4 regions of the Peribacillus sp. P4_C12 genome follow, and region 4 is predicted to be linked to each of the others. Evidence: riboswitches for the same ligand, from Rfam matches in the RefSeq annotation. Region 4 holds a riboswitch; each other region holds the start of a gene.

Region 1 (5,570 bases), on a different contig from region 4:
CGTGAGCTGGGTTTGAATGAAGAGATTGTCAATGTCAATGGTGGAGCTATTGCCCTAGGCCATCCACTAGGATGTTCCGGTACTAAATTAACATTAAGCCTACTTCATGAAATGAAGCGCAGAAACCAACAATTCGGAGTCGTTACAATGTGTATCGGTGGCGGAATGGGTGCTGCTGGAGTATTTGAATTATTAGCGTAATTCCATCTCGTTCGAAAGTTTATCAACAATTCCGGCGGGCTTAAGATAATTAATCATTTAGGAGGAAATAACATGTCCAATCAAACAACAGATAACCTCATAAAAGGCGGCGCCTTTTTAGTAGAAGATATTACGTATAATCAAGTGTTTACACCAGAAGATTATTCTGATGAGCATAAAATGATTGCCAAAACTTCTGAAGATTTCGTAGTGAATGAAGTTCTTCCGCAAGTTGAGCATTTAGAGAATCATGAATTCGACCGTTCTGTAAAATTACTGAAGCATGCAGGGGATATCGGTTTACTTGGTGCTGACGTTCCTGAAGAATACAACGGGCTTGGTCTTGATAAAATTAGCTCAGCAATAATTACAGAAAAAATGGCACTTGCAGGTGGGTTCGGAATCACTCACGGTGCACACGTAGGGATTGGATCTTTGCCAATCGTATTATTTGGAAATGAAGAACAAAAGAAAAAATACCTTCCATTACTAGCAACGGGCGAAAAAATTGCTGCTTATGCTTTAACTGAACCTAGCTCAGGATCTGATGCATTGGGTGCAAAAACGACAGCAAAATTAAATGCAGAAGGTACTCACTACGTTTTAAACGGTGAAAAACAATGGATTACCAATGCAGGTTTTGCGGATGTGTTCTGTGTATATGCTAAAATCGACGGCGAACAATTCTCTGCCTTTATTGTAGAGCGTGAATATCAAGGTGTATCTACGGGCGCTGAAGAAAAGAAAATGGGTATAAAAAGCTCATCTACACGTACTTTAATCCTGGAAGACGTACATGTTCCAGTTGAAAACCTTCTTGGCGTAGCTGGAAAAGGGCATGTTATTGCTTTTAATATCTTGAATATTGGCCGATATAAATTGGGTGTTGGCGCAGTCGGCGGTTCTAAACGCGCTCTTGAAATTACTGCTGCTTATACAAATCAACGTCAGCAGTTCAAAACGAAAATTTCTGACTTTAACTTGACGAAAGAAAAGCTTGCAACGATGGCTTCTAAAATTTATGCAGCAGAAAGCTCTGTATACCGTACCGTCGGTCTTTATGATCAAAGACAAAGCAAGCTGACTGATGAGCAAGTGAAAGATGGAAAATCAATGGCAGCAGCGATCGCTGAATATGCAATTGAGTGTTCTTTGAATAAATTCTTCGCTTCTGAAGTATTGGATTACGTAACAGATGAAGGCGTACAGCTTCATGGTGGTTATGGTTTCATGCAGGAATATGAAATTGAAAAAGCGTACCGTGACTCTCGTATTAACCGGATTTTCGAAGGCACAAATGAAATCAACCGTTTGCTTGTTCCGGGAACATTCCTGAAAAAAGCACTTAAAGGAGAACTTCCTCTTCTACAAAAAGCGCAAGGACTGCAAGAGGAATTAATGATGATGATGCCTGAAGAGCCTAGCGATGAGCCATTGGCACAAGAAAAAATGCTGGTTAGAAATGCTAAGAAAATCGGTATTTTGGCAGCAGGTCTTGCAGCACAGAAATACGGCAAGAAACTTGATCAAGAACAAGAAATCTTATCTAACATTGCTGATATCGCATCCCTTGCATACGCTGCTGAATCTGTGGTTTTACGTACAGAAAAAGCAATTGCGACTACAGGCTTAGAAAAGAATAAACAAAAAGTACTGTACACTGAAATTTTCGTTCAAGAAGCGTTCAATGAAATAGAACAGCATGCAAAAGAAACGTTAATTGCCGTTGAAACAGGCGATACTCTTCGCATTATGCTTTCTTCTCTTCGCAAGTTGACTAGACACAACCCAATCAATGTCATTGCGAAAAAACGAGAAGCTTCTATTAAGGTAATCGAAACTGAAAAATACGCACTATAATCAAAGTTCAACCTTTAAAGGGAATTCCCGTAATCGGGTATTCCCTTTATTACTTGTGAAATTTTCACGATGGAAAGACAAGGAGAATTCGTTGTATTGCACAGAAAAAACGGGTATTCTATTGATAGGTGGTGAAACAATGGGCTTAACATTATATTGGTACCCAAAATGCGGCACATGCCGTAATGCGAAGAAGTGGCTGGATAGTCATGAACTGCAATATGAAGCGATTCATATAGTAGAAAATCCGCCATCTCGAACAGAAATCGAACAACTATATAATACCAGCGGATTAGAGCTGAAGAAGTTTTTTAATACTAGCGGGCAAAAATACCGGGAGCTGGGTTTAAAGGACAAGCTGAAAGATGCTTCTGAAGCAGAAATGCTAGATATATTGTCTACTGATGGTATGCTTCTTAAAAGGCCGATTGTTACGGACGGCACAAAAGTGACAGTTGGTTTCAAAGAAGAGCAATTCGAACAGACTTGGAACTAAAATTATACGAAATATTTGGTTAATTCCTTACTTTTAAAATAAATCTACCTTATAATGTAATAGATAAAATAAGATGTACTATGGAGGGAATTAATGATGACAACACCAAAAGAACTTCGTTACACAAAGGAACATGAATGGGTCAAAACAGAAGATGGAACAGTACGCATCGGAATTACAGCATTTGCTCAGTCCGAACTTGGGGACATCGTTTTTGTTGAGCTTCCAGAGATTGGCGCTGAACTGAAAGCGGACGAGCCATTTGGCAGTGTTGAATCTGTTAAAACTGTATCTGAGCTGTATGCTCCTATCAGTGGTAAAGTTGTTGAAGTAAATGAAGAGTTGAATGACAATCCTGAATTCGTAAATGAATCTCCTTTTGAAAAAGCATGGATGATCGTGATTGAACCATCAAATATCAGTGACGTTGAAAACCTGATGAGCGCTGAAGAATATGATAGCCTGATAAACGGTTAAAATGAGGGAGAGAGGGTCTAAATAGGCCTGCTCTCTTTTTCAGTTTATAAAAAGGCAGGGTGCACACAATTCGTGAGATGGAGTGATGACATGGAGTGGGGCGAATTTGATAAAGTTATCATTGTAGAAGGCAGTTCCGATAGAAGAAAAGTTGCCTCCGTTTTGAATGAAGATGTGGAAATAAGATGTACAAATGGGACCATTTCATTAACTAAGCTGGATGAGTTAGTAGATGAAATGATGGACCGTGATGTTTATCTCCTTTTTGACGCAGATGATTCAGGAGAAAAGCTACGGAAGCAATTCCGAAGGGAAATGCCGGAAGCAAGCCACTTGTATATCAATAAAATGTACAAAGAAGTGGAAAGTGCCCCCGAACATCATATCGCTACAGTGCTCCTATCTGCCAATATGAATGTGAAAATGAAATTTTTAAGTCAAAGGGTGAACGACTAATTGATGCAAGAAATGAAAGAAGAAGATTGTAGGCTTGCTGTTGAAGAAGGGGAAACCTTTTGCTTATATTTATATACACCTTTGTGTGGGACCTGTCAGGTGGCTTCTAGGATGCTCTCGATATCATTGGAGCTTTTTCCAGACTTGAAGGCAGGAAAGATGAATATGAACTATGTCCAAACAATCGCCGAATCATATGAAATTGAGAGTGTACCTTGTTTATTACTATTTAAAGAAGGGCAGCTGCGGAAAAAAATATATGCCTTTCAGTCTGTTCCTTATTTGTACGGAGTGCTTAAGGAAATAAGCTAAAAAGCCAATCCAATATGGGTTGGCTTTTTAGCTGTAGAAAAGTAGTGAATAAACGATATAGTTGATGGGGAATTGAAATAAGAATATTCAAATAATTGATTGACTGGATAATTCTAAAGTGCTATATTTTGAATTAAGAAAGTAACTGCTAAATTTAATAGTTCTTATCAAGAGTGGCGGAGGGACTGGCCCGACGAAGCCCGGCAACCGGTATAAATTTATATACGGTGCTAATTCCAACAGAGTATTAGCTCTGGAAGATGAGGAGAGTATATAAGCCTCTTCTTATGAAGTGGTTTTTTTGCTTGTTAAAAGAGGAAGGCCTGATTCTTAATTCCAACTAAATCCATAGAAAAAGGGGAGAAATCTTATGGCAGAGAAAAAGTTGCGTTTCGAAACATTGAGTGTTCACGGGGGTCTGCAAGTAGATGAAACGGGTGCACGTGCAGTGCCTATTTATCAGAGCAATGCATACTTGTTCAAAGATACTGACCATGCAGCAAATTTATTTGGCTTAAAGGAAAATGGCTATATTTATACACGACTTCATAATCCTACGGTCAGTGTTTTCGAAGAAAGAATGGCCTTGTTGGAAGGTGGTATCGGCGGACTGGCAACAGCAAGTGGGATGGCTGCCATTACACTGTCAATCCTAAATATTGCTGGTGCAGGAGATGAAATAGTGTCCGCCTCTACATTATATGGCGGTACGTATAATCTTTTTGAAAATACTCTTCCTAAATATGGGATAAAAGTGAAGTTCGTCTCTCCTGATGACCCTGAAAATTTCAAAAAAGCCATCACTCCTAGAACGAAGGCTATATTTGCGGAAACAATTGGAAATCCAAGTCTAAGGATTCTTGATATTGAAGCTGTAGCGGACATCGCTCACAATGCGGGTATACCACTCATTATCGATAATACCTTTGCTACCCCGTACCTTTGCCGGCCAATTGATTTTGGAGCGGACATTGTCATCCACTCTGCTACAAAATGGCTCTTGGGAAATGGAACCACCTTAGGAGGCATCATCGTGGATGGGGGCAAATTTGACTGGAACTCACCAAACTACCCTGGCTTTACGGAACCGGATCCAAGCTACGATGGGATTGTATACTCTGAAGCAGTCGGTCCTGCTGCCTTTATCACAAAAGCGCGTGTGCAATTACTTCGTGATTTAGGGCCGACGTTAAGTGCTCAAAGCGCGTTCCAGTTTACGCTGGGGCTAGAAACGTTGCATGTGAGAATGAAAGAGCATCTTTCAAATACTAAGTCTGTTATTCAATATTTGGAAAATCATCCTGCTGTGAACTGGGTTTCGCACCCTAGTAATGGAAGTCACCCTGATAAAGCGCTGGCGGATAAATATTTGCCTAAGGGAGCAGGAGCTGTTGTGACTTTTGGAATTCAAGGTGGACGCGATGCTGGAGCAAAACTTATCAATTCGGTAGAATTATGGTCGCATGTAGCCAACGTAGGGGATGCTAAAAGTTTAATTATCCACCCTGCTAGTACGACCCATCAACAATTAAATGATGTAGGTTTAGCAAAAGCGGGTGTAAGTGCTGATCAAGTGCGCATATCGATTGGTATTGAAAACGTAGAGGATTTAATAGAAGATTTAGAGCAGGCAATTGAAAAAGCGACGAATATTGTCTCCTTAACTTCTAAAACTGTTTAATAAAAAAGACCTGTTCATTCTTTCCTAGAAATATTATACATTGCGCTCCTTTTTTATCTATGATAAAATTTCTCCATACTAAAGAAC
Region 2 (5,570 bases), on a different contig from region 4:
TATACTCACGTTTACCATCATTTATTTTTTGATCACTTATTTTTTTCAAGTTACCTCCATTACTGTTAATCAAGTCGTTTGTTCCAATATAAACAATAAACGTGTCGGCTTTGTCCAATTTCGTGTTAATTTGATTACCTTCAAGCTGATCAATGACACCATCTGTAACCTGGCCTTTAATACCGTAATTCCAAAAACGGACTTTTTTTTCAGAATCAGGATTATTCAATTCATCCTCCAGACCTTCTACATAACCTTCCCCATCCTTATCACCTTTTCCATAGGTTAACGAATCTCCAAAAGCCATCACATCTTCCGACTCTGAAGCCTGAAACTTATATGCAGCAAAACAAATAACTAGTACAATTACGAATAAACCTACTATTTTATTCATTCGTTTCCCCTTATGTAATGTATTTACTATGAAGTATTTTATCTTGTAATTACCCCAAAAATGAACATACTTAACATGCAAAAAAATGAATTGTCAGATAAACTGTAAAAAGTGTATGATACAATAAAAGCATTCAATGGAACGGGTTTTCGTCAACCTCCTTTTATTCATTAATAGGATGGGAATCCCAAGTTTCTGGAGGTTGTATACATAATAAGGATAGGAGTTAAAATGATGGATAGTTACATAGAGTTTAGGGATGCAGAACTAACAGATTTACCAAGAGTAGTCGAAATATATAATTCGACTATTGCGTCAAGGATGGTCACTGCAGATACAGAACCTGTTTCAGTTCAATCGAGGCTTAAATGGTTTGAGGAACATCATTCAGAAAAACGACCGCTTTATATTATTACATTCGAAGGAAAAACTGCTGGATGGATGAGTTTTCAATCTTTCTATGGTAGGCCAGCCTATGATTCCACTGCCGAGATCAGTATATATATTGATGATTATTTCCGGGGAAAAGGAATTGGACAAATTTCGATTCAAAAGGCAATTGAAGTGAGTCCAAAATTAGGAGTTAAGACACTACTTGGTTTTATATTTGCTCACAATACACCGAGCATAAGACTGTTTTCTAAATTTGGTTTTGAAGAATGGGCGCATTTACCTCAAGTTGCCGAGCTAGATGGTATTGAACGGGATTTAGTAATCCTTGGTAAGCGTGTTAATATTTGAATTTCATTACATAAAAGCTATTGCCTTCATTCAGCAGTAGCCTTTTTTAGTTTAAATGAAGGAATCTATTTTAAAGTCACTGACGAAATTTAAAAATCACTATAAACTTTCTTAAGCAAAAAATATTCTGATTTTCTTTTATTTGTTATAGCATTTAACAGCGAATCCAATTCTTGACTTGCTTGAACAGTTAGAAGGCTTGTAAAACCATAATCAGCTGCCAATTTAATCATTTCCCGTCTCTTTTCTTCTATTCTTTCTACGGTTATCTGTGGGGGCATCTATAGTCACTTCCTATTTATTCAATTTTCTTACATCTTTTATGATAAAGAAATAAGTAGTTAAAATCAACCATATATGGAAATTAAAATGTGTTATTCCACTAGATAAATGTGACAAAAAGCCTATTCCATTCCCTGTTTGTGTCTTTTTTATGACATTTTATATTCTAGACAAATAAAAAAGCATTCACTCATGTACACTGCGAATGCTTTAATAATATTCATCAGATTAAATAATATTTTAAGATAGTAAAGTATTTTAAGAACTCTTACTATGTCATCCACTCTGAAGGAGACTCGATATTAGGTCTATTTATTACAATCTTATATTCATCTTCAAGCACTTTTAATGGAACATCATAAAGATGTCTTTCATCAGAGGTTTTATAAACTCCATTCGCTAATAACTCTTCAATCAGCAATGCCTTCCTCTGTTCAATTCTCTTAAATAATTCTGCCATGTAAATGGCTCCTTTCCTTGTCTTCATCAGCCCGCTTTCATATGAGCTAAATTGTAGTAACAGGTTTCATTTTCACCAAATTATATTTTTTCTATTATGTCACTAAACGTTATTTCACAAAAATAAAAGCCTCTTCTAATTCAAGAAGAGGCTTACAGTAGTCCGTTCGGCTCTTCTTATCTTCCAAGCGTATGCTTGTTGGATGTAGCACAGTTCCCAAAATGGGTCTGCTGCCGAGGTTTCTTTGGGCCAAGTCCCTCCACCTCTCTGGATAAGAATTCAATATATAAATGATGTAGACATGATTTTATCCCAATATTCTTCAAAAGTCAATCACATGGTTCTCCCTTTTTTTGATAGGTATTCTCTATAGATCCCATTCAAATTGGGTTGCAATTTCCTGGCTTTCTGATATGATGTCAGTAATTACATACATTCACACCACTAGGGGAGTCTTTTTAAGACTGAGATGGAATTTGTTCCGGACCCTTTGAACCTGAACCGGATCATACCGGCGGAGGGAAGTGGATGATATCGTCTTTAAACACATGACTTTATCCATCTGCCCCGCTCCGTTTTTCAGGAGCGGTTTTTTTTTAGATGGAAAAAGTGAATAATTAGACTGCTAGGGGAGCACTTTTGCTGAGAATCAAACCCTTTGCACCTGATCTGGTCATACCAGCGGAGGGAAGCAGGCTGTAAGAAGGAATTTGCTTCTTCCTCGGTAACAGCCGCTTTCTTTCAGAGAGCGGTTTTTTTGTTGATCAGATAGTGTATGCACACTTTACAATTTTAGTAAATTTTAAATTTCAAGGAGGATGTACCATGGAGAATACAGAATTAGAAACCTTCAGTGATAGACTTCATGAACGGGCAAAAGGAATCTGGAAAAGGAACCATACACATCCCTTTGTTCAGGCGATTGGAGATGGGACGCTTTCAGAAAAGAAATTTGCCTATTACCTAAAGCAGGACTATATCTATCTAATGGATTATTCCAAACTCTTTGCGTTAGGAGTCATCAAAGCTCATAATCTCGAAACTATGGCTAAGTTTGCAAGTATTTTGAATGAAACCCTTCAAGTAGAAATGGATATCCATCGACATTATGCTTTGGAATTCGGAATCAGCTCAATCGAATTGGAAAATACAGAACCCACCCCAACCACTCTAGCTTATACGGGTTACATGCTAAATGCAGCCCAAAATGGGACTTTGGCCGACCTGATCGCCTGCCTCCTTCCATGCGCTTGGGATTATTATGAGATCGGTTTGCTATTAAAAGAACAAAATGGTGAAGCATTAGAAAACAATCGCTATGCTGATTGGATTAAATCCTATTCGTCTCCTGAATTCGGTGAAGCACACAAATGGCTGATTGCTTTGTTGGAGGAGTTAACAGAAGGCATGCCTGAAAAGGAACTTCTTAGATTAGAGAAGCATTTTTTGGTGACTTCCCGTTATGAATATTTATTCTGGGATATGGTTCAAAATGAGCAGGATTGGCCACTGTAGGATGTTGTCATGATGATGAATCCAATCAAGAAAATGACGTTGACTGCCATGATCACGGCCATTACTACCATAACTAGTTCATTCATTTTCATCCCGGCTGGATTTGCAAAAATCTTTCCGATTCAGCATCTGGCAAATGTCATGACAGCCGTTTTATTGGGACCGGCTTATGCAGTAACACAAGCTTTTTTAGTTTCCATCATTAGAAACATGTCTGGTACAGGTTCAATTTTCGCCTTTCCGGGCAGCATGATCGGTGCACTATTGGCTGCTGTCCTTTATCGAAAAACACAAAGCTTGAAATTCGCTTGTTTAGGGGAAGTGATAGGGACCGGCATTCTTGGATCCCTAGCTTGTTATCCACTTGCTGTCCTCCTATTGGGAGAAAAAGCAGCTATTTTTGGTTTTTTACCAGCTTTTATGCTTAGTTCATTCGCAGGTGCCATTTTAGCTTTCATTTTACTGAAAATACTTTTAAAAAATAATTATATGAAGGGGTTTTTTTATGAGAACAGCGTTAACCATCGCAGGCTCTGACTCAGGGGGCGGTGCTGGAATACAAGCCGATTTAAAAACATTTTCTGCACATGGGGTTTTTGGAATGTCTGTCATTACAGCTGTAACGGCACAAAATACAATGGAGGTACGTTCAGTTCAAGCTATAGATACAGGTATCATCACGGATCAAATTGCAGCTATTTTTGAAGATATACACGTCGATGCAGTAAAAATAGGTATGCTTGGATCAAAAGAAATCGTTGAAACAGTCGCCGCGTCTCTAAATACCTTCTTACCCGCAATCGTTATCCTTGATCCTGTCATGATTTCCAAAAGCGGCCATCATTTGCTCGATGAAAAAGCTGTCTCTGCTTTAAAAACAGAATTGCTGCCGCTTGCAACACTTGTAACTCCGAATGTACCCGAAGCCGAAGTCCTTACTGGCTTGTCGATACGAACGAAGCAAGATTTTTACGAGGCTTGTATATCAATTAAAGAACTTGGCGCAAAAGCGGTTTTACTTAAAGGAGGCCATTCAGCAGGGAATCCAAATGATCTTTTTTATGACGGAACTTACTTTTTCTGGATTAAAGGAGAACGCATTCATACAAAAAACACCCATGGGACAGGCTGTACTCTGTCATCCGCCATTACATCCAATCTGGCAAACGGACTTCCTTTAAGACAGTCCATTGAACAAGCCAAGACATATATTTCTGAAGCCATACGAAATAGCTTTTCACTCGGTAAGGGGCACGGACCCGTCCATCATTTTTATTCATTTTCAAAAGAAGAAAGGAGTGATTTATTATGAATGTTTCCGTTTCAGACTTATTCTTTCAGGTAAGAGAAAGTAAACCGCTCGTTCACCAAATCACTAACTTTGTTACGGTCAATGACTGTGCCAATGCCACTCTTGCCATCGGTGGTTCACCTGTTATGACATCTAGCCCAAGAGAAGTCGAGGATATGGTCAAATTGGCTGATGCTCTAGTCCTGAACTTCGGTACGATTGATGATAAAGCCTTGGAAGCAATGGAGATTGCCGGTAAGACGGCGAATTCCCTGAATATCCCAGTTATTTTGGACCCAGTGGGAGTTGGTGCCACTTCCTATCGTACAGTACAAGTGGCAGAGCTCCTGAAGGAAGTTACCTTCCAAATCATCCGCGGAAATGCGAGTGAAATCCATCGGTTAATGGGTGGGGATATCGTTACACGTGGAGTGGATTCAGGTGAACTTGCGATTAGCAATGCAGAACTGGCAGCACGTGCGGCTAATAAATTGAATAGTGTCGTCGTAGTGAGTGGCGCCAAAGATGCTGTTAGCGATGGTAAAAATACGTCCATTATCGATAATGGGAATCCTCTATTAACGAGTGTTACAGGTACTGGCTGCATGGCTACTGCTCTTATCGGAACTTTTTCCGGAGTCACAGACAATTTCTATGCTGCGGCAGTTGCCGGGATCTCAACGATGAGCATTTCCGGGGAACTTGCTGCTGCAAAACTTCAAAAAGATGAAGGAACTGGAACGTTTCGTGTGCGATTAATCGATGCGATATCAAGAATAGATAAGGAAATTTGGATAAATGAGGTGAAATTATATGAAGAAGTCTCAAATTGATTTAAGCCTATATTTAGTGACAGAAGAGTCCATAGCAATAGAAGATTTGACCAA
Region 3 (4,233 bases), on a different contig from region 4:
AGTAAGCAAATCCGTTAAAGGAAGGAGGGCGACTAAGAGAATGATAAACGGGATTGAACGGACAATATTGACAGCGAAACCGAGAGATCGATTCACGACGTTATTTTCAAAGATTAAATTCTTGGTCGTTGTAAACAGCAATACTCCAAGAGGTAAACCAATTAGAAGGGCTACCGCAAGGGAGATTCCAACCATATAGATTGTTTCGAGAAAGGCTTTATTAAGGTCAGGTAAAATATTGACGACGGAATCAAACAGTGACATGTTTCAATACCTCCACAGAACTGGTCCGATTTGTTATATATTCCAGTGCCGATTGAACTTCAGCAGCCTCACCAATTAATTCAATGATTAAGATTCCTAATGGAACATCCTGAATATATTCAATTTTGCCGTGCAAGATATTTCCCTTTACTGAATACTTTTGTAGAGCATCGGAAAGAATTGATTCACCGGCGGTGGGCCCTTCAAATTGAATTTGAATAATCGTTCCTTTGCTTTCCTCAATTAAGTGTGAGGGAAGCTCAAAATCCAATACACTGCTGATGAATTGCTTCGTCAACTGCTGCTTTGGTTGTGAAAATATCTCATAAACAGATCCTTCTTCGATAATCCTGCCATCCTGCATGACAGCGACTCGATGGCATAGTTCTTTGACTACTTCCATTTCGTGGGTAATCAATACTATAGTGATACCAAGTTCCCGACTAATCTTTTTTAATAACTGTAAAATCGCTTTTGTTGTTGTTGGATCAAGGGCAGAAGTCGCTTCATCACATAATAGTACAGTAGGGTTATTGGCTAAGGCTCGCGCTATACCGACCCGTTGCTTTTGACCTCCGCTGAGCTGGGCCGGATAGACATCCTTTTTATCACTAAGCCCAACTATGTCCAGCAGCTCTAGAACGCGACTTTTGATGACGCCCTTTGATTTGTGTGCGGCTTTCAAGGCGAAAGCAACATTTTCAAAAACGGTTTTGGAACTGACTAAGGAAAAGTGCTGAAATATCATACCGGTTTTTTGTCGTTGTTTTCGAAGCTCTTTGCCTGATAAAGACGTTAAGTCAATACCGTCAATAATGATATTTCCTTTTGTCGGACGTTCAAGCAAATTTAAGCAGCGTATTAATGAGCTTTTTCCGGCTCCGCTGTAGCCAACAATCCCATAAACTTCACCAGTCTGAATTGTCAAAGATACGTTATCCACTCCGACAACTCGGGTATTTTTCGATATGTATTCCTTTCGGACTGATCGGATTTCAATCATGAGCCTTCCCCCTTAAACATAAAAAACTGCCTCTATCATTCAGAAAGAGGCAGCGAAATTATTTCGTCTTATCTTTCAGAATGTAATCATTCTGCAGGAAGTAGCACCGTTCCCGATTGGGGCGGTTGCCGGACATCACAGGGCCTGTTCCCTCAGTCACTCTTGATAAGTAAATTATTATTTTGGAATATTACAAGTTTTCTAATATAATCTATATTATTTGTAAATTCACACATTGTCAATCATTTCTGTAATTTTAGAATAACTTTCAGGTGAATTAATTTTTTAAAGGGTAAATCTAGTATTTGATAATTCCCTCTTTTCGAATCGGGGTAATGGAATCATCCATCGTTAATGGTCGTAAAGTCATTCTTTTTCAAGGTTTTTGTAAGAAAAGCTTCGTTCTTTTTAGCAGTTTGTCGATTTTTTTTAATAATTACGTGAAGTTTTTGTCAGGAAAGTATTGTTTCAAAGTCTGTATCATGAATGCTTTAGCTTTTTTATCGCCCAAACTTAAATACGGAGTACCCTTTCTTAACAACTTCCTTTTAACCGAAGCCAGATTTTTGCTGTTTCTTTTCTTCGTTGCATAATAGAATACCTTAAATCAATGACAATGGTTTCAAACAGTGCCTTGATTCTACCGGAAAATATACAACGGGTCTTTGCTAGGAAAATACTATTTGCTTGTCAAAAGTATGGAGGAATATTACATTTATTGTAATGAACAAGGGGTAAATAGGATATTAAACTATTTTTATACAATTGATGAGGAGGGAAGCCATGCTAGAGATTAAGACGATAAATGATGTGGTTTGTGTACAAGGGACCCCTGAAGGAATAAAGTCGGGGATGAGTGTATATGCTTTTTTAACAGACGGCCTATTGATTGATACGGCAGCCCAAATTTTATTGGAAGAACTTATCCCTTTCTATGAATCAGCCGACTTCGATTTAGTGGCGCTAACGCATTATCATGAGGACCATACTGGCGGTGCCGCCTGGATACAAGAACATAGAAAAGTTCCAATTTATATTCATCCGATGTCGATTGATGTATGTGCGAAGGATGCTGAATATCCAGATTATCGCAAAGCTTTTTGGGGAAGGAGAGATGGCTTCAAAGCTGAGCCGTTGGGGAGGACTGTTCATTCCCGTACCCAAACGTGGGAGCCAATCTTTACCCCAGGTCATGCTAAGGACCATATGGTGTATTTGAATCACAGTAATGGCATGCTGTTTTCAGGTGACCTATTCGTTACACCGAAAACAAAGCTTGTTTTACGGGAAGAATCTGTCCCTGTCATCATCGATTCTATAAATAGATTACTTCAATATGATTTTGGAGAGGTTTTTTGTTGTCATGCCGGGCATGTCCCAAATGGGAAGGAAATGTTTCAAAGAAAGCTGGACTATCTGGAAAACCTGAGTGGTGAAATTTTACGATTGCATAATCAAGGCTTGGCAGTTCATGAAATCCAGCAAATTGTTTTGCCGAATCAATATCCGCTTATCGAGATATCTGGCCACGAATGGGATTCGGAGCATATTATCACATCGATATTAAACGGAAATGTGTTGATTACAGAGGAGAATGGAGTAACATAAAAAAATGTCATCAATTAGATGTTATGGAAGAGAATAACAGCCGCGGATGTATTCGCAATCAGCCATTGGCGCAACGTAGTGTGGGCACTTTAAATCCAGATCAACTAGCGAAACCTAAATGGTTGCTGTGGGCTTCAAAACATAAAAAAAGGTTATTTGGTTAATTAGCTATCATCTTGCGTTTCTTCAAAAAATGAAGGGACACTCTTTTCTGTATAGTTCAGGCCAAAAGTAATAAGGAATTACGTGAAATAATGAAGAAAAAATAGGGGGACTATTTGGACTTCTGCTTAAAAAGCCATTATTAAACGCTATTGGAGACCACATTATTATTTTCTCTTTGTCGGGCGGTCTACACGGCTTAATGATAGGAACAAAAAATGATAAAGGATAGCTTTAGTGAAACTAACGAGTGAGGGCTCCTTATAATGCTAGAGACGGGCATCTTTGAGAGTTAATATATATTCAAGAATGTGTAGTCGATCTAGGTTAAATCAAAAGGTAGGCATAATCCTTAATTAAGGACATGTGTCCTTTTGTTTCATATAATAAAAAAACAATAGAAGAGACTCGTCAAAAAAGCATCTGCCTAAGAACGCAGGTGCTTTTTCAAATTAATTATTCTGTCTTAGGGTTAGTTCTTTTTTGATTTATTTCAGGTTATAAAAATTACTTATATTATGAAATGGTCTGCCTACTGAATAATATTCAATATTATATTCAGAAATCTCATCTAAGGAATAACTATTTTTTCCGTCAAAAATAATTGGATGATTCATTAACATTTCATATTTTTCTAGGGGGAAATCTTTGAATTCATCCCAATCAGTAGCTATAAAAACCATGTCTGTATTTGTTATAGCTTCCTCTATGGATAAAGCATATTGAATCTTTTCTCCCAAAATTTGCTTTGCTTCTTCAAGTGCTAATGGATCATAAGCCGTTACCAATGCTCCCTGCATAGTTAGCTCTGAAGCTATATCAATGGCAATTGATTCACGTACGTCGTTTGTATTCGGTTTAAATGCCAATCCTAATATTGCAATCTTTTTGTCTTTTAAGTTACCAAAACGTTGCTTTGCTTTATTCATTAACGAATACTTTTGTTGTTTATTTACCTTTATTACTGCTTCCAGAATTTCAAGTGATTGCCCAGCTTCAGTAGCCTGTTGAATTAGACCACGAGTGTCTTTAGGGAAGCAAGAGCCCCCGAATCCAATTCCTGCTTTTAAGAATTGGGTTCCTATTCGAAAATCTAGACCCATTCCATGTGCTACTTCTTCTATGTTGGCACCCACCTTTTCACAAAGGTTTGCGATTTCATTAATGAAACTGATCTTAGTTGCCAAAAAAGCATT
Region 4 (5,570 bases):
GATATGTCAGAGCTTAAAACAAAGGTTTCCCGGCTCCAGCAAGATCATCATGTTATAAGTTCTAGTATTGGAAATTCAGCGCAAAGAACTAATGCTAAAATTGAACAATTAACTGAACAACAAAATAACCATTACGAAACATTGCTACAACAAGAAAAACAAAAAAGTGAACTCTTACAAAAAGAAATACAAAATATGCGGGTCGAACAGAAAAAAGAATGGACTTCCCAAAATGAGTTTAATAAACGTTTAGAAGAAGCGATACAAAAACGTTCAGAAAAATGGTGGGGGCTTTTCTCCATATTCAGAAAATAAGGTGACCGTTAAGTTTTTTTTGCCCAACTGTGTAATGATTCTTGGAAGCAAATTATTGATGTAGAAACATTTGATAAATCTTTTTTAAATATATAATGATGGATAAAAGTATTGAGATGCCACCCCACAAAACTTTAATAAAATCATAGAGCTATATGATTCGCGTAGCTGAAACACAGAATTAAGAAAGAGTAATTCAACTTTATAGGATTTGGTATCTGCTATGTAAGAGCTCGGCGATACCAATGTATTGACGTTCTATAGGCAAACAAAGGCTCAATTGAAATTCATTGGAGATTTGTTTAAGCGATATGCATCTAAAACAAAATACACAAGCAAGCAAAAAAGGCATGCTTGATAAAAAGAGAGTTGAGGAGGTTGAAAACTTGCATTCAAAAACAAGAGTCCTCCTTAATAGAGTTGCTCCAGACAGGGGTTGACCGTCTCCCTTTTGTATGTTTCGTATCGTTGGGCGATATAACATGCAAATAAATTCAAAACCTTTAGGTTTAATAGAAAAGCTGGGTTCGATATACAAGCATGATATACATCCGAATAAACGAGTATTCTCTTCTAAGGCAGTACCAGAAGAAGTGGGGATGCAACACCCACTGTTCAAAAATATGGTCAAAGCTTAGAACGAAACGGATATGAGTTTATAAGATGGTGATTCCTATCTTTATTCACTCCGACATCGAAGCGCTCATAGCGTTACGCGATACGGACAAGCCCCTAGACGATACAGCTAAAGACCTTGTGTATCAACAAAAAGATAGATTAGAAGAAACTAATGAAACAGAGATAGCGATACCTGATACATTTGACAACTCAATCCCAAACAATTAAAAGAGATTTTAATTGTTTTAATCAATGAACTCGTAGCTACGCGTGAAATGAACGTCCACTGACAAACGATATGCCTCAGCTTAAAACAACAGTTTCCCAGCTCCAGCAAGATCCATGTCCTTAATAGTGTTCCTCAAGAAAGGGGCTGATCGGTTCTTTTGTGTGTTTCGTAACGCTGGGCGATATAACATGCAAATAAATCTACAGAACCTTCATCTTTAATAGAAAGAGGGAGCCGATATGCGACAGGGTATACATCCGAATGAATGAGCATCCTCTTCCAAGGAAGTGGCAGAAGAAGTGGAGATACAAAATCCACTGTTTGAAAGTATTTTTAAAACTTAGAGCGATATGGATAGGAGCTGTTAAAAGATAGCGATTGGCATATCTTCGTTCAATCCGATATCGAAACGCTTATAGCGTTACGCGATACGGGCAATCCCCTAAACGATAGAGCTAAAGATTCTTGTATCAAGAAAAAGAAAGATTAGAAGGAACCAATGAAACAGAAATAGCGATACCCGATACATATGACAATTTATTTAACCCATGTTCCCATTCAATTAAAATAGATCTTAATGTTATTAACCAATGAACTCGCGCTCCGCGTGAAATGAACATCTAACTGATAAACGATATGTCATAGCTTAAAACTGAACAACAAAGAACCCATTACGAAATATTACTGTAATAAGAAAAAGGTTTCATTACCTTTTCTTTAGTCTCCTTTACGATATTAAGGTGTTAATTTACGTTATGACTATTTAAACCTAAGGCACCCAAATCAAAAGTAGAAATTCCTTTGTTCCAACTATTCGGAATCACCATTTTCAAATTTCAACAATTTCCCGAGAAATATCTACAAATTCTGAGTAGATATCGACAAAATTAGAAGTTTTTAAAAGAGATAGCGATACCCGATATATATGACAATTTATTTAACCCATGTTCCCATTCAATTAAAAGAGATCTTAATTTTTAACCAATGAACTCGCAGCTACGCGTGAAATGAACATCTAACTGACAAACGATATGTCATAGCTTAAAACTGAACAACAAAGAACCCATTACGAACCATTACTGCAATAAGAAAAAGGTTTCATTACCTTTTTTTTAMTCTCTTTTACGATATTAAGGTGTTAATTTGCGTTATAACTATTTAAACCTAAGGCAATCAAATTTAAAGTAGAAATTCCTTTGTTCCAACTATTCGGAATCACCATTTTCAAATTTCAACAATTTCCCGAGAAATATCTACAAATTCTGAGTAGATATCGACAAAATTAGAAGCTTCTAAATAGCGATTTGTTTTTGCTGATAAGAAAGTAGACATACTATAGAATTCAAACCCTATCGATTGTTTTTTAATTAAAAGAAATAAACTCTTCTAAGGAAAGAGCTTTTATAAAGATGCTAAAGGTGAAAAAAACATGTGTAGTCTTCCTTCCCTCTAATAATAAATGAACTTTTATTATTACAGATATGAGGGCAAAGGGTACTCACATATTTAAAACAGATGCAAAAAAGTTTATAACCGCATTTTCACCACGAAATATATGGAACTATATATTATTGTCTTTTCTTTTTGAAACTAAACGTACCGAAAGTTTGCTATCAAAAAATGGTCAAAAACTCAAAAACAAACGTAAACCCCAATCAAAAGATTGTAAGAGTGGGGGGCGCAGGGAGCTCCCCGCATGGATAAGGCAGACCGTGAGTAGCAACCCGAATAGTGAGTTTGCCAAAAGTTTGCCGTTATTTTATCAAGATACAGAGCTTTCCTTATGAGGAAGGAAGTCCTGATCCTGACTGACTTCGTTATGTTTTCGTTTTTTTGTAATAGAGTCTATGCCTAGGTTGACCGTATACATGGTATGCAGGGCAAAATCTGACCTGTCTTAAGGTATAGTTAAATGAACGATTAATAATTATACTATAAAAATATTTTAGATTATTCAAAATAGAGTTGACATTAGTGAAATTTGAATATATAGTGAGGAACATAATTAAATAAATACGTTATTTCTTATCAAGAGATGTGGAGGGACTTGGCCCTATGATACCTCGGCAGCGGGTTTTTACTTTTGTAAAAATACTGTGCTAATTCCAACGGACGAAAGTTTGAAAGATAAGAAGGAGCTTTTCTTAGATAATTAATTTAAGAGTTTACTCTTTTTTATGTCTAAAAGAGGCCTCTTCTGTCTGATGACGGAAGAGGCCTCTTTTGTTTATTCAGAATGTATATGGTTATTTGGAGAATTGGTGTAATTATTCGCAAGTTTTGCGCACTAATCGTGAATTATAAGCAATTACTCGTGAGTTTGACAGATTTACTCGTGAGTTTCGCGCATTTACTCGTGAGTTTCACACAATTACTCGTGAGTTACGAAAATTTAACCCTATCATTATGAAACTTTGCAAAGCTCTTCTCTGGATAATGAATTCGTACAAATAAACAGCATGGGGGGAGACAGAATGATTGAGTTTCAAAATGTTAAAAAGGTTTATCAAACAAAGAAACAGACTGTTGAAGCTTTGAAAGGAATTAATTTGACAGTTGAAAAAGGCGATATTTTTGGTGTTGTCGGTTATAGTGGAGCCGGAAAAAGTACGTTGATTCGGTTAGTCAATCTACTCGAACACCCTTCAGATGGACAGGTTATTGTTGGGGGAAAGGATTTAACCAAATTGAATCCGAAGGAATTACGGGCAGAAAAGAAAAAAATCGGCATGATTTTTCAACATTTTAACTTACTTAACTCAAAGACAGTTTTTGATAATATTGCCATGCCGCTAGTTTTATCGGGAACTCCCAGTAAAGAAATCAAAGAGCGGGTAGGCGAGTTGTTAGAGTTCGTTGGCTTATCAAGTAAAGCAAGGAGTTATCCGGAACAATTGTCTGGCGGTCAAAAGCAACGAATAGGGATTGCTAGAGCGTTGGCTACCAACCCATCGATTCTTTTGTGTGATGAAGCGACGTCAGCATTGGATCCACAAACAACGAGTGCTGTACTGCAACTCTTAAAAAAAATTAATAAAGAATATAATATTACCATTTTGCTAATCACTCATGAAATGTCTGTAATTAGGGAAATTTGCAATAAGGTTGCGGTCATGGAAGGCGGACGCGTGGTTGAACAAGGTTCGGTTTTCGAAGTTTTTGCGAAGCCCCAAACAGATATCGCAAAAAACTTTGTACGAACTGTTATTCACGACGAGATCCCACAAAGTTTCCTGAAAAATATCGGATCATATATTCCGATTATTTGGAAAATTAACTTTATTGGTACTACATCAGGCAATCCTTTACTTTCAACCATCTCGAAGAAATTTGATGTTCATTTAAGTGTTTTATCAGCTAATATTTCTGAAATTCAGGAAACACCTTTTGGAAATTTAATTATTGAAGTGACAGGGAACAAACAAGAGGTGGACAAGGCTTATCAATATATTAAAGATGAGGGGATTCTCGTCCAGGAGGTGCAGATAAATGGGTAATACACTTTGGGGAATGGAAATAACGGCAGACCAGCTGTCGACAGCTTTCGGTGACACACTTTATATGGTAGCCATCTCATTGATATTTTCCGGGCTGATTGGACTTCCGCTAGGAATCTTACTTGTCATTACAAGAAAGGGTCACATCCTGGAGAATAAATGGATCTTTAATGTATTGAACCCGGTCATCAATATATTGCGGTCGGTTCCTTTCATCATCTTGCTTGTAGCACTTATTCCGTTTACCAGAATGATTGTCGGCAGTGCGATCGGAACGAATGCGGCCATTGTTCCGCTAATCTTTTACGCGGCTCCTTATATTGCCCGGCTTGTGGAGAACTCCCTGTTGGAAGTGGACAAAGGGATCATCGAGGCAGCTCAGGCGATGGGGGCGACGACATGGCAAATCATTTATCGCTTTTTGATTCCCGAGGGACTTAGTTCGTTGATCCTTACATTTACAACAGCGACAATTGGCCTTGTTGGATCTACTGCTATGGCAGGTGCTGTCGGTGCAGGTGGGGTAGGAGATTTAGCCTTAGCTTACGGTTATCAAAGATTTGATACGATGACGATGGTCGTCACCGTAGCGGCGCTCGTGATCATCGTTCAATTATTGCAATCCACCGGGAATTTTGTTTCAAAAAAAATCAGAAGAAGATAACAATTATTAGGAGGTAGGAAAAATGAAGAAAATCTTATTAACAATCATGGTATTAGCATTTGCCGTCGTTGGTGCAGCATGTGGAAACAAAGCGGAGTCAACAGGTAATTCAGATGATGTGAAAACAGTGAAAGTCGGTGTCAGTAGCGGGGATACGAGAACATGGGAATACATTGTTGACTTAGCGAAAAAGGATGGGCTGAATATCGAACTTGTTACTTTTAATGATTATATCCAACCGAACCTT

Evidence for each region. A riboswitch is a leader RNA that binds a small molecule or an ion and turns the genes downstream of it on or off. The one in region 4 is predicted to bind S-adenosylmethionine.
Region 1: it holds a riboswitch for S-adenosylmethionine, as region 4 does, so the genes downstream of both, AC1DUW_RS13150 (O-acetylhomoserine aminocarboxypropyltransferase/cysteine synthase family protein) here and AC1DUW_RS10385 (methionine ABC transporter ATP-binding protein) in region 4, are expected to answer to the same signal.
Region 2: it holds a riboswitch for S-adenosylmethionine, as region 4 does, so the genes downstream of both, AC1DUW_RS07695 (Fur-regulated basic protein FbpA) here and AC1DUW_RS10385 (methionine ABC transporter ATP-binding protein) in region 4, are expected to answer to the same signal.
Region 3: it holds a riboswitch for S-adenosylmethionine, as region 4 does, so the genes downstream of both, AC1DUW_RS07650 (methionine ABC transporter ATP-binding protein) here and AC1DUW_RS10385 (methionine ABC transporter ATP-binding protein) in region 4, are expected to answer to the same signal.

Annotation. Positions count from the first base shown of each region.
Region 1 covers NZ_JBFUIB010000083.1:3,471-9,040, forward strand. Annotated here, with positions in the region: gene AC1DUW_RS13120 (acetyl-CoA C-acetyltransferase) at 1-201, shown strand, start outside; gene AC1DUW_RS13125 (acyl-CoA dehydrogenase family protein) at 274-2,061, shown strand; gene AC1DUW_RS13130 (arsenate reductase family protein) at 2,201-2,557, shown strand; gene gcvH (glycine cleavage system protein GcvH) at 2,654-3,034, shown strand; gene AC1DUW_RS13140 (toprim domain-containing protein) at 3,125-3,490, shown strand; gene AC1DUW_RS13145 (thioredoxin family protein) at 3,494-3,802, shown strand; SAM riboswitch class I at 3,964-4,069, shown strand; gene AC1DUW_RS13150 (O-acetylhomoserine aminocarboxypropyltransferase/cysteine synthase family protein) at 4,173-5,483, shown strand.
Region 2 covers NZ_JBFUIB010000028.1:3,194-8,763, forward strand. Annotated here, with positions in the region: gene AC1DUW_RS07680 (DUF459 domain-containing protein) at 1-394, opposite strand, end outside; gene AC1DUW_RS07685 (GNAT family N-acetyltransferase) at 629-1,135, shown strand; gene AC1DUW_RS07690 (aspartyl-phosphate phosphatase Spo0E family protein) at 1,225-1,416, opposite strand; gene AC1DUW_RS07695 (Fur-regulated basic protein FbpA) at 1,689-1,877, opposite strand; SAM riboswitch class I at 2,051-2,155, opposite strand; TPP riboswitch at 2,314-2,417, shown strand; TPP riboswitch at 2,495-2,584, shown strand; gene tenA (thiaminase II) at 2,703-3,392, shown strand; gene thiW (energy coupling factor transporter S component ThiW) at 3,408-3,929, shown strand; gene thiD (bifunctional hydroxymethylpyrimidine kinase/phosphomethylpyrimidine kinase) at 3,898-4,704, shown strand; gene thiM (hydroxyethylthiazole kinase) at 4,701-5,516, shown strand; gene thiE (thiamine phosphate synthase) at 5,497-5,570, shown strand, end outside.
Region 3 covers NZ_JBFUIB010000027.1:27,055-31,287, forward strand. Annotated here, with positions in the region: gene AC1DUW_RS07645 (methionine ABC transporter permease) at 1-264, opposite strand, end outside; gene AC1DUW_RS07650 (methionine ABC transporter ATP-binding protein) at 251-1,267, opposite strand; SAM riboswitch class I at 1,333-1,439, opposite strand; gene AC1DUW_RS07655 (MBL fold metallo-hydrolase) at 2,051-2,875, shown strand; gene AC1DUW_RS07660 (UDP-glucose dehydrogenase family protein) at 3,526-4,233, opposite strand, start outside.
Region 4 covers NZ_JBFUIB010000049.1:10,353-15,922, reverse strand. Annotated here, with positions in the region: gene AC1DUW_RS10400 (SH3 domain-containing protein) at 1-315, shown strand, start outside; gene AC1DUW_RS10395 (hypothetical protein) at 771-953, shown strand; gene AC1DUW_RS10390 (hypothetical protein) at 979-1,161, shown strand; SAM riboswitch class I at 3,185-3,296, shown strand; gene AC1DUW_RS10385 (methionine ABC transporter ATP-binding protein) at 3,637-4,659, shown strand; gene AC1DUW_RS10380 (methionine ABC transporter permease) at 4,673-5,323, shown strand; gene AC1DUW_RS10375 (MetQ/NlpA family ABC transporter substrate-binding protein) at 5,346-5,570, shown strand, end outside.